3 regions of the Nonomuraea sp. B5E05 genome follow, and region 1 is predicted to be linked to each of the others. Evidence: riboswitches for the same ligand, from Rfam matches in the RefSeq annotation. Region 1 holds a riboswitch; each other region holds the start of a gene.
The links. Region 1 has a riboswitch for thiamine pyrophosphate ahead of thiC (phosphomethylpyrimidine synthase ThiC). Riboswitches for the same ligand answer to the same signal wherever they lie in the genome.

Region 1 (4,929 bases):
GCCCTGCGACGAGCAGCCCCCCAGTACACCGGCGAGCCGCGAGCCCCGCTGCGGAGGGTCCCGCCACGCCGAACGGCACGCCGAGCCCCCACAGCAGGTGCGGTACGGAGAACCCCAGCACCGGCACGCGGGCCGCGTACGCCACGAGGAGCCTCGCCTGGCCTCGATCGCCGCCGGTCAGGAGCAGGTGGGTACGGGCGCGGTGTTGGTGCCGTTCCACGAGGCCAGAAAGCCGAACGTGGCCGAGGCGCCGGGCGCGAGCGTGCCGTTCCAGCCGACGTCGCGCACGATCACCGCGGAGCCACTGGCGCTCAGCGTGCCGTTCCAGATCTGGTTGATCCGCTGCCCGTCGGCGAACGCCCACCGCACCTCCCACCCGTTCATGGGAGCCGTGCCGGTGTTCGTGACGGTGACCTCGCCCTGGAAGCCGCCCTGCCACTGTCCGGCGTTCCTGTACGAGGCCGCGCAGTCACCCGGAGGCGGGTCGGTGGGATCGGGGTCGGGGTCAGGGTCGGCGCCGGCCAGGGCGTCCACCAGCGCCGGATACCACGTGTCGGCCATCTTCTGGTCGCCTGCGGCGTTGGGGTGCACCCCGTCGTAGGTGTCCGTGGCGGTGCTGAACCCCGTCCACTGGTCGACGACCGTGATCGGCGACTGCTCGGTGGTGGTGGCGGCGGCCCAGGCGGGGATGGCGTTGTTGAAGGCCACGGCCCGCTGGGCGCAGTCCGCGCAGCTGGACGGGTTCATCGGGATGATCTTGGCGACGAGGATCTTCATGGCGGGGTTGCTCGCTCGCATCTGGTTCACCAGCGTGGTGAACGCGCCCAGGATCGTCGCCGGAGCGATGTTGCTCCACACGTCGTTCGTGCCGAAGTGCATGAGCACGACGTCGGGCCGGGTCGCGGAGAGCCAGCCGGGCAGCTGGTTCTGGGCGGCGACGTTGGTGGCCAGGAAGCCGCCGTGGCCCTCGTTGTCGCCGTCGTGGGCGACACCGCAACCCTGGGGCGGGAGGGTGCCGACGAAGTCGATGTTCGTGTGGCCGGCGTTCTGGAGCCTGTTCCAGAGCAGCGCCCGCCAGCAGCCGGGGGAGCCCGTGATCGAGTCGCCCAGGGGCATGATCCTGGTCGCCGCGGCGCCGGCGGGCGTGGTCGTCGCGAACAACACCGCGGCGGCCGCGGCCAGCATGGCCGCCAGCACGGCGCTGATCCTGCGCATCGTCTGCTCTCCCGTCGTCGCCTGCGCAGATGGTAAGAAGCACCGGTCCGCGGTGGGAAGCAGGCGCGCACGCCCGCCCGGGTGACCTGCGGCGACGGATGTAACTTTCAGGCCCGCACCGCGCCAAGGAGCGGGAGCGCACCACGGCCGGGGCCGGCCCGCACCACGCCGAAGGTCACACCACGGCGGGGGTCAGACCCGCACCACGGCGAGGGGGCAGGGGGTGTGGTGCAGCAGGGCCTGGCTGATCGAGCCGAGCAACATGCCGGCGAGCTGCCCGTGCCCGCGTGAGCCGACCACGAGCAGGTCGGCGCCCTCGGCCGCCTCCCTCAGCACCTCGACGGGGTGGCCGTGCACGACTTCGGGCAGCACGTCGACGTCCGGGTGCCGCTCCTGGCGCTCGGCCAGCAGGTCTTTCAGCTGCTGCAGGGTGTGCTGCTCGTTCTCGGGGTCGGCGGGGACGAAGCCGCCGGGCCGCGGCCACGCCCACGCCTGTACGACCCGCAGCCGCGCCTCGCGCAGCTCGGCTTCGGTGAAGGCGAAGTCGAGTGCCCGCAGGCCGTGAGGCGAGCCGTCGGTGCCGGCCACGATCTCGCCGCGCGGCGCCGCGGGCCGCTCGCCGACCACGACGACGTTCGTAAGGGCGTGGGCGGCGACCCCGTGGGCGACGGATCCGACCAGCAGCCCGCGTACGCCGCCGATGCCGTGGCCGCCGACGACCAGCAGGTCGGCCTGTTCCGCGGCCTTGATCAGCGCGGAGCGGGGGTCGCCGGGCAGCAGGGTGGTCTCGACGATGATCGCGGGGCGTTCGCGCAGCGCCCGGTCGTGGGCGGCGACGAGCACCGAGTTGGCTTCGTCGCGCATCCACCGGGCGACCTCGGCGTAGCGGTGGGACAGCGCGTCGTTCACCCACCGCGGCACGGCGTGGGCCACGGTGAGCGTTGTGCGGCGCAGCGCCGCCTCGGTGGCCGCCCAGCCGGCGGCCTCCAGCCCGGCGCGCGAGCCATCCACCCCAACAATGATCATGGCGTCTGCCACCTCAGGAGAAGGCGTAGCACTCCACTTCGGCGCGGCGGAACGAGATGCCGTGCTCCTGGGAGTCGCGGATGCAGGCGCGCTCGGCCTCGCTGAGCTGGAGTGTGCCGCACACGGTCACGCCGGCGTACGTACGGCAGTCGAGATCGGCGTCCCTGGCGCCGATGCGGAAGATCTCCTTGACCGTCGAGCGGCAACGAGCCTTGCCCGTGTCGGCGTAGCGGCACTGGGCGAGCAGCGTCCGGTATTGCTCCTCGCTCACCTCGTGCTGGTCCGTCCCGTCGCCGTGGGCGGCGGGGGCGCCGAAGGTGGCCAGCAGCACGAGTCCTGCGACAGCGGCGATCTTTTTCATAGTCCCCCTGATGGGGTTGGTACCGCTGGAGAGTGCCGTCAAACCTCGCGCTTGATCGCCAGGACGCTCAGCCACGTGCGCCCGGCGGTGTTCAGGCCGTGCTCGACGGTGTCGAATCCGGCCGCGTGGACGAGGCGCAGGAGCGTGCCGGGGTCGCGGTGGACGGTGGCCGCGGTCGTTGACGTGGGATCTTCCATTTTGCGGATGATGTCATGTTTCGTCCTGACATGGGCGTGGGTAGGATCACCGCCGTCCAACGCGGGAGCCCGGTGCGGACCGGGCTGAGAGGACGGCTGAGAGCCGCCGACCGCCAGAACCTGCTCCGGGTAATGCCGGCGAAGGGAGTTTGCGCGATGACCGACGCGCGTGTCCCCACCTTTACCAAGATCTACGAAAGCGACCTCCGCGTCCCCAAGCGCCAGGTCAACCTCTCCGACGGCTCGTCGGTGACGCTCTACGACACCTCAGGCCCGTACACCGACCCGTACGTCGAGACCGACGTGCGGCGCGGGCTGGCGCGCCTGCGCGAGCCGTGGGTCGCAGGGCGCCGCGCGGCGGGCGAGCCCGTGACCCAGGTGGCCTGCGCCAGGCGGGGGATCGTCACCAGGGAGATGGAGTTCGTAGCCGTGCGGGAGGGCGTCACCCCCGAGTTCGTACGCCAGGAGGTCGCCGCCGGCCGGGCCATCATCCCCGCCAACGTCAACCACCTCGAGACCGAGCCGATGATCATCGGCCGCAACTTCCTCGTCAAGATCAACGCCAACATCGGCAACTCCGCCGTGACCTCCTCCATCGAGGAGGAGGTCGAGAAGATGACCTGGGCCACCCGGTGGGGCGCCGACACGATCATGGACCTGTCCACCGGACCCGACATCCACGAGACCCGCGAGTGGATCATCCGCAACTCGCCGGTGCCGGTCGGGACCGTGCCCATCTACCAGGCGCTGGAGAAGGTCAAGGGCCGCCCGGAGGCGCTGTCGTGGGAGGTCTTCCGCGACACCCTGATCGAGCAGTGCGAGCAGGGCGTCGACTACGTGACCGTGCACGCGGGGGTGCGGCTGGCGTACGTGCCGCTCACGGCCCGCCGCAAGACCGGGATCGTCTCGCGCGGGGGCTCGATCATGGCCGCCTGGTGCCTGGCGCACCACCGCGAGAGCTTCCTGTACGAGCACTTCGACGAGATGTGCGAGCTCCTGGCCCGCTACGACGTGTCGTTCTCCCTCGGTGACGGGCTGCGCCCCGGCTCGATCGCGGACGCCAACGACGAGGCCCAGTTCGCCGAGTTGCGCACGCTCGGCGAGCTGACCACGATCGCGCGGGCGCACGACGTCCAGGTGATGATCGAAGGCCCGGGGCACGTGCCCATGCACAAGATCAAGGAGAACGTCGACCTGCAGCGCGAGCTCTGCGACGACGCGCCGTTCTACACCCTCGGCCCGCTCGTCACGGACGTCGCCCCCGGATACGACCACATCACCTCGGGCATCGGCGCCGCCATGATCGGCTGGTACGGCACGGCCATGCTCTGCTACGTCACCCCCAAGGAGCACCTCGGCCTGCCGAACAAGGACGACGTCAAGACCGGCGTGATCACGTACAAGATCGCCGCCCACGCCGCGGACCTCGCCAAGGGCCACCCCGGGGCTCAGGCGTGGGACGACGCGCTGTCGGACGCGCGGTTCGAGTTCCGCTGGGAGGACCAGTTCGACCTGTCGCTCGACCCCGACACCGCGCGGGCCTTCCACGACGAGACCCTGCCCGCAGCGCCGGCCAAGACCGCTCACTTCTGCTCGATGTGCGGCCCCAAGTTCTGCTCCATGCGCATCAGTCACGACGTGCGGCGCTACGCCGACGAGCACGGGCTGGACACGCAGGAGGCGATCGAGGCCGGCATGGCGGAGAAGGCGGCCGAGTTCACCAGGCGCGGCGGCAGGGTCTACCTGCCGATGGCCGACTGACCAGGGCTAACCGGGCAGCGTCTCGCCGCCGATCGGGGCCAGCACCTCGCCCGTGTAGTACGACGACATCCGGTCGGAGGCGAAGAACACGTACGAGGGGGCGATCTCGTCCGGGTCGGCGGGCCGGCCCATCGGGACGTGCCCGCCGAACGAGCCGACCTTCTCCTCCGGCAGGGTCGCCGGGATCAGCGGCGTCCAGACCGGGCCCGGCGCCACGGCGTTGATCCGGATGCCGCGATCGACCAGGTTCTGGGCCATGGAGTAGGTGAAGGCGTTGATGGCGCCCTTGGTGGCGGAATAGTCGATGAGCGTCTTGTTGCCGCGCAGGCCGTTGATCGAGGAGGTGTTGATGATCGCGCTCCCCTCGCG
Region 2 (4,929 bases), on a different contig from region 1:
CAGGGCCGCGGCGAAGACCGCGAGCGTCAGCGGCAGGCCCTCGGACGGGTGCTCAAGGCGTACCACTCCATAGACCAGCAGCATCATCGCGCCCGTCACGCTCGCCGCGCCCGCCAGGTCGAAACCGCCGGCCGGGCGCTCCTCCGCGGGCGCCTTCTTGATCAGCAGGATCGCGGCGAGCAGGATCACCAGCGACATCAGCACCGGGGCGAAGAAGACCCAGCGCCAGCCGAACGTGGTGAGCACCCCGCCGAACACCAGGCCGAGCGCGAAGCCGGCGGCGCCGGTGCTGCCGTAGATGATCAGGGCGCGGTTGCGGTCGCGGCCCTCGGGGAAGCTCGTGGTGATCAGCGACAGCCCCGCGGGCGTCATGAAGCCGGCGGCCACTCCGGTGACGAACCTCGCCAACAGCAGCACCCAGCCGTCGTTCGCCACTCCGCCGAGCCCGGAGAAGGCCATGAACACCCCCAGCCAGAGCAGGAACATGCGCCGCCGGCCCAGCAGGTCGGCCGCCCGGCCGCCGAGCAGCACGAAGCCGCCGTAGCCCAGGACGTAGGCGCTCACCACCCCGCTGAGCATGCTCGTGGGCACGCCGAGATCGGCCCGGATGGCGGGGAGTGCGACGTTCAACATGGCGACGTCGATGCCTTCGAGAAAGATGGCCCCGCAAAGAACGATCAGTACGCCCCACGTACGAGCAGGGACAGGCATGACAACCCCCGGTTACCGAAAATCATGTTGGTTCCTTGTTGTAACCGTCCACATCATTGGCCATCATGAGACTTCATGGAAGAAGGCACTTCCGAGTCACTCGGTTACTCCGCAGGCACCATGGACGACGACTACGACGCGCGCCAGTGGGACACCCGTGAGGACTGCGAGGTGCGCCAGATCCTCGATCGCATCGCCGACAAGTGGTCGCTTCTCGTCATCGCCCTGCTCGACTGCAAGAGCCTGCGTTTCACCCAGCTCCGCCGGGAGATCGACGGCGTCAGCCAGCGCATGTTGAGCGTCACGCTGCGCCAGCTCGAACGCGATGGCCTGGTCAGCCGCACGGTCCACCCCGTCGTCCCGCCCAGGGTCGACTACGCGCTGACACCGCTCGGCCGTACGCTGCACGAGACCATCAAGTCCCTGGTCACCTGGACCGAGGCCCACCAGGAGGAGATCGCCCGCGCCCGCGCCGCGTACGACGCACGCGCTCAAGACCTCACTTCGTGAGGCGGGCTCGGTCGTCCGATGCCGTCGTCTTCCCCTGTCACTCCTTCGTCGTTCCTCCTCCGGGCGACGGCACTCCCTCGCGTGTTCTTGGCCTCACTTCGTGAGGCGGGCTCGGTCGTCCGATGCCGTCGTCTTCCCCCGTCACTCCTTCGTCGTTCCTCCTCCGGGCGACGGCACTCCCTCGCGTGTTCTTGGCCTCACTTCGTGAGGCGGGCTCGGTCGTCCGATGCCGTCGTCTTCCCTTGTCACTCCTTCGTCGTTCCTCCTCCAGGCGACGGCACTCCCTCGCGTGTTCTTGGCCTCACTTCGTGAGGCGGGCTCGGTCGTCCGATGCCGTCGTCTTCCCCCGTCACTCCTTCGTCGTTCCTCCTCCAGGCGACGGCACTCCCTCGCCGGGAGATGATGGAGTCATGACCGTTCCTGAGATCGAGCCGGGCGGCATCCCGGCAGACGCCTACCTTCTCGACGTCCGCGAGCAGGACGAATGGCGGGCGGGCCATGCCCGTGAGGCGGTGCACATTCCGATGACCCAGATCCAGGGCCGGGTCGACGAGGTGCCGAGCGACCGGACGGTCTACGTCGTCTGCCGGGTGGGCGGCCGGTCGCTGCAGGTGGCGGCCTGGCTCAACCAGCTCGGGCGCGACGCGGTCAACGTCGGGGGCGGCATGCAGTCGTGGGAGGCGGCCGGGCGTCCGCTGGTCAGCGAGACGGGGGAGCAGCCCTTCGTGGCCTGAGCCGGACGCCCTGCCACCGCGCGCCACAGGCGCTCCGGAGCAGGCCAGAGCGCCACCCATGAGTGCCATGGGTGGCACTTTCGACGCCTGTACGGCTACGGAGTGCCGTCAGCTTTCCCCCTTTTCGCCTCCCCGAGGCGATTGCTCTTTGCGCTGCTGGACACAACCGGCTTGCGGTTGAATGTCGCCGCAGGCCGGCAATTGATTGGCAGGATATGCAGGCTTGAGCGGGTTATGCGATGGTGTGAAGGGACACGAATCCCCCCTTTTCTGCCGTACGCCCGCCGGCCGTTCGCTCTCGCCGTGACGTGGGTCATGCCAGCCCGGGCTGGCCGAACGTGGATGGATGAGGCATCATGGGGCCCGCGGAACTTGGGCATTCCGGCTCCGCACCTACAAATCAATCCGCGGGAGCTTGAGGCAATCAGGCTGAGAGGGCGACTACGGCTGTCGCCGACCGCATGAACCTGTCCGGGTAATGCCGGCGTAGGGAGTGTGCGATGTCGCACGTCGCCGATGAAGTTCCGCTGACTCTCGACGGTCAGCCCCCCAAGACTCTGGGCGTGCTCGATCAGGGCGCGCTCTGGGCCAACCTCGGTGTCAGCCTCCTCGGCTTCTCAGGGGCGCTGCTCCTGCTCAACCCGACCGGCGACGCGCCGCTGAGCCTGGCCGCCGCACTGGTGGCGACGGTGGTCGGCAGCCTGGTCGGCACGGCCATGGTGGGCCTGTCCGCCATCCCCGGCACCCGCACGGGGCAGCCCGCGATGGTGCTGCTGCGCGGCCTGTTCGGGGCCAGGATCTCCTACGCGCCCACGGTGCTGAACATCGTGCAGATGCTCGGATGGGGCGCTTTCGAGCTGTGGGTGATCGCCAAGGCCGCCACCGCGATCTTCGGCGGGGTGGCGTACCCCGTGTGGGTGGTGCTGGCGGGCGTGCTGACCACCGCGCTCACGATCTGGCCGCTCGGCGCGATCCGCCTGCTGCGGCGGTACGTCACCGTCGGCGTGATCGTGTCGATGATCTGGTTCACCTGGTTCTTCCTGTCCGAGGCGCCCGCGCCCGCCGGCGGGTCGTGGACCGGGTTCGCCCCGGCCGTCGACTACGTGATCGCGCTGTCGGTGTCCTGGGTGCCGCTGGCCGCCGACTTCGCCCGGCACTCCCGCTCGGGACGGGCGGCGTTCACCGGGATCGTCGGCGGCTACACGATCGCCCAGGTGGCCTGCCTCGGGCTCGGCGTCTACGCCGTGGCCATCGCCGGCGCCGCCGCCGTGGAGGCCGACAACACGGCCGTGTTCACCCCGTTCGTGGCCGTTCCGCTGGGCGCGCTGTTCTTCGGCATCCTGGTGTTGCGCGAGACCGACCAGTCGTTCGCGAACGTCTACTCCACCACCATGTCGCTGCAGAACCTGATGCCGCGCGTCGACCGGCGGGTCATCTCCACCGCCATCGGCGTGTTCACGGTCGTGATCGCCCTGGTCGTCGACGTCACCTCGTACGGCGCGTTCCTGGGCGTGATCGGGGCGGTGTTCGTGCCGATGTTCGCGGTGCTGGCCGTCGACTATTTCGGGTTCGGCCGCTCCGACCACTGGAACACCGACGAGGACGCCCCCTCGCGCTGGTCGATGCTGGTGCCGTGGGCGCTCGGCTTCGCCGCCTACTGGCTGACCACCTCGACGCCCACCATCGCGGCGTGGGACGGGTTGTGGGCGTCGGCCCGCGACGCCATCGGCTTCACCAGGCAACCGTGGATGAACGGCGCGCTCGGCGCGGCGGTGGTGGCGGCCCTCGTGACCGCGCTCATCGGCGTGCTGCGGAGGCGCGCTGTTCGACGTTGAGCAGGTGCTGCTTGGCGCTCGCGCCACCCGCGTACTCGCCGAGCGCGCCGTCCTCGCGCACCACCCGGTGGCAGGGCACGATCACGCAGACGGGGTTGGAGGCCAGCGCGTTGCCGATCGCGCGCAGCGCGCGCGGCCTGCCGATGCTCTGGCCGATCTCCTCCAGCGTCGTGGTCGTGCCGTAGGGGACCGCCGTGGTCTTCTGCAGCACCGACCGGGCGAACGTGGTGGCCAGCGCCCAGTCGACCGGCGTGGCGAACGCGCGCAGCCGGCCGGAGAAGTAGGCGTCGAGCTCTCTGCGCACCGGGTCGAGCCGCCGCGCGTCGTTGCCGATGAACGTGCCCACATGCCGGCTGACCAGCTCGAAGACGTCGTTCTCCCTCTCGAAGCTGCAGGCCGCGATGCCCTTGCCGGTCACGGCCAGCACCAGCCTGCCCACGGCGCCGTCGTAGGTGCCGAACGCGATGTCGGGCGGCGTCTCGCCGCGGTAGGTGCTGGAGGTCACCCGCAACAGGGCATCGAGATCACCGCTCGCCATTCGCCCTCACCCTCCACACCCGCCGAGATCGCCGTGACCGCAGCGTATCGGACGGATCGCCCGACGCACCTACCAAGCCACGTGCACTATGGAGGTGTGGGGGACGAATGGGCCGGTAGTGACGACGAGATCGCACGCGCGGTGCTCGCCGGTTCGCCCAACGCCGTCGTGGCGCTCGACCGTGACCAGAGCGTGCTGGTCTGGAACGAGGCCGCCGAGCGGTTGTTCGGGTGGGCGGCCGAGGACATGCTCGGGCGGCGGGCGCCGATCGTGCCCGGCGAGCTGACCGCCGAGCTCAACGCCGTGCTGGAGCGCGTACGCACGGGAGAGTCGGTGTCGCTGCGCACCAAACGCCTGCGCAAGGACGGCGTCCTGCTCGACCTCCGGGTGGACATCAGCGCCCTGCGCCTGGGCAACGCCGTGGCCGGATACGTCTGCGTGCACCATCCGGCGTGGGCCGACGAGCTGGCCAGGCACCGCATGGCGCGCAGGGAACGCCTCGTGCGCAGGCTGACGGACGTGGTCGGCGACATCAACTCCGAGCTGGAGTTGTCGGCCGTGCTCGACCGGATCTCGGCCAGCCTCACGGAGCTCACCGGCG
Region 3 (4,929 bases), on a different contig from region 1:
TGAAGCAGCCCGCGGTGTTGGGGAGCACCTTGATGTCCCGCCTGCGCAGCACGTCGAGGACGGAGCCGCGGGCCTCCGGGTCGAGCCGCCGCATCGCGACCGTGGTCATCTCGGTGCCGGACGCGGCCAGCGCCTGGTCGAGCACCTCGAGCGACGGGGCGCCGCCGGTGCCCATGATGAGCCGGGACGAGAACTTCTCCCCGGCGATGATCAGATCATCCACCTTGCACCGCCGTCAGGACCTCCACGCGGTCGCTGTCGCTGAGCGCCGTCGTCTCCCAGGCGCTGCGCGTGACCACCTCGTCGTTCACGGCCACGGCCACTCCGGTGGTGGCCGCGGTCAACGTGCTCACGGCCTGCGCCACGGTCGTGCCGTCGATCACCTCGTGCGCGGTCCCATTGATCATCACAATCATGAAATTTCCTGAAACCTTCCCGGCGAGCACAGCGCCGCCAGCTCGCCTTCTTCGCCCAGCAGGATGGCCGTCGTCAACGGGGCCAGCAGCACGCCGCCCCGATGGTGCCCGGTGGCCAGCGCGAGCCCGGGCGTGCCGCTCGGGCCGATGACGGGCAGGTTGTCCGGCGTCCCTGGCCGCAGCCCGGCCACCACGTCGGCCACCTCCAGCTCGGTGACGCCCGGCACCAGCTCCCTGGCGTCACGCAGCAGCTCGTAGAGCCCGCCGGCCGTCACCCTGGTGTCGAACCCCATCTCCTCCTGGGTGGCGCCGACGACCAGCTCGCCGTCGCCCCTGGGGACCAGGTAGACGGACGAGCCGTGCACGGTGCCGCGTACGCACCGGCCGAGCAGGGGCTGGGCGGAGCGCAACCGCATGATCTGCCCCTTGACCGGACGTACCGGCACCCCGGCCAGCCCGGCGCTCCACGCCCCGGCCGCCAGGATCACCCGCTCGGCCCGCAGGTGTCGCGGCACGCCCCCATCGGCCACGGCGGGGGCCGGGACGTCCGGTGGCGCGAGGCGTACCCCTGTGACCCTGCCGCCGTCACGCGTGAGCTCGCTCACGCGCGCCCGCACCAGCGGGACGCCCAGCCGGTCGAGGGCGGCGAGCAGCGCCGCCGTCACGCGGCGCGGATCGACCCAGGCGTCGCCGGGAGCCAGCAGGCCGCCGCGCACGGCGGGGGCCAGCATCGGCTCAAGGCGCCGGCACTCGCGCCCGGTCAGCCGCTCGACCGGCAGCTCCAGCTTCTCCATGAACGCGGCCAGCTCGTCCAGCGCCGCCAGGTCGTCGGCGCCGAACGCGACGTCCAGCGTGCCGTTCGTACGGAAGTCGAGTGCGGCCGGACCGGAGAGCCCGGCGTCCAAGGCCAGCTCGGCGGCGAAGGACGGCCAGCGGCGCAGCGCGGCCATCCCGAGCCGCAGCAGCGGTGCCTCGGTGTAGGTCACCTCGCTGACCGGAGCCAGCATCCCCGCGGCCGCGTGCGAGGCCCCCGAAGCGGGCGCCGGGTCGGCCACGGTGACCGGCCGGCCGGAGCGGGCCAGCCGCCAGGCGACCGACAGCCCGACGATCCCGCCGCCTACGATCACGTCCACATGCGCTCCCTTCGCCGGCATGACCCGGATCAGGTGTCTTGCGGTCGAAGGCCCGGTCAAGCCTTCCTCTCAGCCCGGTAACGGCCGGACTCCCGCGCGTCTTTCCCTCACCAGCCTACGGCCTCGGTGTCATGCCCGGACACCGCCCCCGTTATGGTCATGGACGTGAACCACGTCGTCGTCGTCGGAGCAGGACTGGCCGGTCTGCGCACTGTGGAGGCGCTGCGCTCGAAGGGCTTCGCCGGGCGCGTCACCATGGTCGGCAGGGAACGCCACCGCCCCTACGACCGCCCGCCCCTGTCCAAGGCCGTGTTGTCGGGGGAGGCCGACGACAGCTACGTCGGCGCCGACCTGGCCGCGCTCGGCGTCGAGTTCTGGCCCGGCGTCAGCGCCAAGTCGCTGCGCGCGGGGGTCGTGGAGACGACCGAGGGCGAGCTGGGCTACGACGGCCTGGTGATCGCCACCGGAGCCGACCCGATCAGGCTTCCCGGCGACGGTCCCCAGCACGTGCTGCGCACTCTCGACGACGCCCACGAGCTCAGGGCCATGCTCGTCCCCGGCGCCCGCGTCGCGATCATCGGCGCCGGGTGGATCGGCGCCGAGGTCGCCACCGCCGCCCGCCGGGCCGGGTGCGCGGTGACGGTGATCGAGGCCGGCCCCGCGCCGCTCGCCACCGCCGTCGGCGCCGAGATCGGCGCGCGCACCGAGGCCTGGTATTCCGGCATCGACCTGCGGCTCGGCGCCATGGTCGACTCCGTGGACGAGGGCGGCGTGCGGTTGGTGGGCGGCGCGTTCGTCGAGGCCCACGTGGTCGTCACCGGCATCGGCGTGCGTCCCGCCGTCGAGTGGCTCGCCGACGCCGACATCGACCTGCACAACGGTGTCGTCACCGACGAGCATCTGCGCGCCTCGTTGCCCGGCGTCGTCGCCGTCGGCGACTGCGCCGCCTGGTGGTCGCGCCGCTGGCAGACCCGGCTCCGCGTCGAACACTGGGACTCCGCGCTCAACGCGCCCGAGGTCGCCGCCGCGACGCTGCTCGGCGAGGACGCCGTCTACGATCCCGTGCCCTACTTCTGGTCGGAGCAGTTCGGGCACATGGTGCAGTACGCCGGCCACCACCCCGCGGGCGAACGCCTCCTCTACCGCGGTGACGCGGAGGGTAAATGGTCGGCCGTGTGGCTCACCGCCGACGACGCCCTCGCCGCCGTGCTCGCCGTCGATCGGCCGCGAGACCTCGTACAGGGCCGTAGAATCATCGCCTCGGGCCAACGCCTCGATGCCAAACGCCTGGTAGATCCCGAAGTGTCCCTACGAGATTGTGTTGTTTGAGCAAGCGCGCCATGTGGTAGTTGTGGTTTCGTGACACTTTCTGTTGCACAGATCGACCGGGAGACCGAGCAGCTCGTCGACGAGTGGCTCACTCTCCCCGAAGTGGCCTCACGCCTCGACCTTCCGCTGGGGCGGGCCAAGCAACTTCTCAAGGACCACAAGCTGCTCGGCGTACGCAGGGGCAGCGGCGGGCCTCAGGTGCCCGCGGTGTTCCTCGACGGAAAAGATGTGATGAAGGGCCTGCCCGGCACGCTGACCGTGTTGCAGGACGCCGGCTACGACGACGTCGAGTCGCTGCGCTGGCTCTTCACCCCGGACGAGTCCCTGCCGGGGTCGCCCATCGAGGCGATCCGGGCCGGCCGTCACACTGAGGTCAAGCGGCGTGCCCAAGCTCTCGCTTTCTGAGGCCCGCCTCTATCTCTGCACCGACGGCCGCCGCGACCGCGGCGACCTGGCAGAGTTCCTCGATTCCGTGCTGGCCGGCGGCGTGGACATCATCCAGCTGAGGGAGAAGGGCTTGGAGGCCCGCGAAGAACTCGCGCTCCTCGAGGTCTTCCGCGACGCCTGCGACCGGCACGGCAAACTCCTGGCCGTCAACGACCGGGCGGACATCGCCCACGCCGCCCGGCCCGACGTGCTCCATCTGGGGCAGGACGACCTTCCTGTGACGGTCGCGCGAGAAATACTCGGCGACGACATCGTCATCGGAAGGTCCACCCACTCCGCTGCCGAGGCGTCCGCCGCGGCCGTGGAGCAGGGCGTCGACTATTACTGCTGCGGCCCCATCTGGCCCACCCCGACCAAACCCGGCCGCCCGGCGCCCGGACCGCCGCTGCTCAGGCACGCGGCGGCGCTCGGCACCTCGCGGCCGTGGTTCGGGATCGGCGGCATCGACCTCGACAACCTCGACGAGGTCATGTCGTACGGTGCCGAGCGGGTGGTCGTCGTACGCGCGATCACCGACGCGGACGATCCGGGGGCGGCGGCGGCCGAGTTCGCCAAACGCCTGTCGGCTCCCTGAGCCGAACGCCGGGCGGTCCCTGACCGGCCCGCCCGGCCGCCTCAGGTCTTGCGGGACGTGGCGGCGATGGCGAGCTCGGTCAGGGCGGAGCGGGCCTCGGCCGTCACCGGCGACTCGTCGAGGGCGGACAGCGCCTGGCTCAGATAGTCGCCGATCAGGTCCTCGCACTCCCGCAACGCGCCGGTGTCGTCGATGATCTCCCGCAGCGTCGCCACCCCGGCCTCGTCCAGCTCGGGGTCGCCGAGCAGCCGCCGGACGGTCTGCGCGGCCCCGGGGGACGCGGCCGCCAGCGTGCGGGCCACGAGCATCGTCCGCTTGCCCTCGCGCAGGTCGTCGCCCGCGGGCTTGCCCGTCTGCGCCGGGTCGCCGAACACTCCGAGGATATCGTCCCTGAGCTGGAAGGCGATCCCCACGCGGGTGCCGTAGCCGGTGCACAGCTCGTCCATCCACGGCGCGCGCTTCTCGCCGGCGAGCACCAGCCCGAGCCGCAGCGGCTGCTCCACCGAGTATTTGCCGCTCTTGAACAGCGCCACCCGCAGCGCCGACTCGAACGTGTTCTCCCCGTTGGCCTGCTCCAGCAGGTCGAGGTACTGGCCGCACATCAGCTCGGTGCGCATGTGGTCGTGCACGGGCTGGGCCGCCTCCAGGGACGCGGGCGGCAGGCCGCTGGTGCGCCACATCTCGCCCGACCAGATGAGCAGCAGGTTGCCGAGCAGGATCGCCGCCCCCTCGCCGAACTGCTGCGCCGACCCCTGCCAGCGGGACTGCTCGTGCATGGACTCGAAGCGGCGGTGCGCGGCCGGCATCCCCCTGCGCAGGTCGCTCTTGTCCATCACGTCGTCGTGGACGAGCGCGCTGGCCTGCAGCAGCTCCAGCGAGGCGGCGGCGGTGAAGATCGAGGGGGCGTCGGCGCCGCCCGCGCCGCGCCAGCCCCAGTAGCAGAACGCCGGGCGCAGCCGCTTGCCCCCGGACAGCAGTGCGTCGGCGGCCGCGCGCAGCGGGGCGAAGGCGGCATCGCCCCCGGCCGGCA

Region 2: another riboswitch for thiamine pyrophosphate. It lies ahead of ABGB01_RS16130 (cytosine permease); the one in region 1 lies ahead of thiC (phosphomethylpyrimidine synthase ThiC).
Region 3: another riboswitch for thiamine pyrophosphate. It lies ahead of thiO (glycine oxidase ThiO); the one in region 1 lies ahead of thiC (phosphomethylpyrimidine synthase ThiC).

What each region holds. Positions count from the first base shown of each region.
Region 1 covers NZ_JBDPMJ010000035.1:41,513-46,441, forward strand. The annotation lists gene ABGB01_RS40245 (hypothetical protein) at 1-220, opposite strand, end outside; gene ABGB01_RS40250 (cellulose binding domain-containing protein) at 178-1,215, opposite strand; gene ABGB01_RS40255 (universal stress protein) at 1,408-2,241, opposite strand; gene ABGB01_RS40260 (hypothetical protein) at 2,255-2,602, opposite strand; gene ABGB01_RS40265 (hypothetical protein) at 2,641-2,799, opposite strand; TPP riboswitch at 2,851-2,963, shown strand; gene thiC (phosphomethylpyrimidine synthase ThiC) at 2,956-4,560, shown strand; gene ABGB01_RS40275 (SDR family oxidoreductase) at 4,567-4,929, opposite strand, start outside.
Region 2 covers NZ_JBDPMJ010000007.1:285,950-290,878, reverse strand. The annotation lists gene ABGB01_RS16145 (MFS transporter) at 1-711, opposite strand, end outside; gene ABGB01_RS16140 (helix-turn-helix domain-containing protein) at 787-1,221, shown strand; gene ABGB01_RS16135 (rhodanese-like domain-containing protein) at 1,632-1,955, shown strand; TPP riboswitch at 2,353-2,465, shown strand; gene ABGB01_RS16130 (cytosine permease) at 2,456-3,790, shown strand; gene ABGB01_RS16125 (methylated-DNA--[protein]-cysteine S-methyltransferase) at 3,753-4,328, opposite strand; gene ABGB01_RS16120 (PAS domain-containing sensor histidine kinase) at 4,425-4,929, shown strand, end outside.
Region 3 covers NZ_JBDPMJ010000002.1:623,043-627,971, reverse strand. The annotation lists gene ABGB01_RS06235 (thiazole synthase) at 1-223, opposite strand, end outside; gene thiS (sulfur carrier protein ThiS) at 216-416, opposite strand; gene thiO (glycine oxidase ThiO) at 413-1,549, opposite strand; TPP riboswitch at 1,539-1,655, opposite strand; gene ABGB01_RS06220 (FAD-dependent oxidoreductase) at 1,715-2,878, shown strand; gene ABGB01_RS06215 (Rv2175c family DNA-binding protein) at 2,909-3,283, shown strand; gene thiE (thiamine phosphate synthase) at 3,261-3,899, shown strand; gene ABGB01_RS06205 (polyprenyl synthetase family protein) at 3,941-4,929, opposite strand, start outside.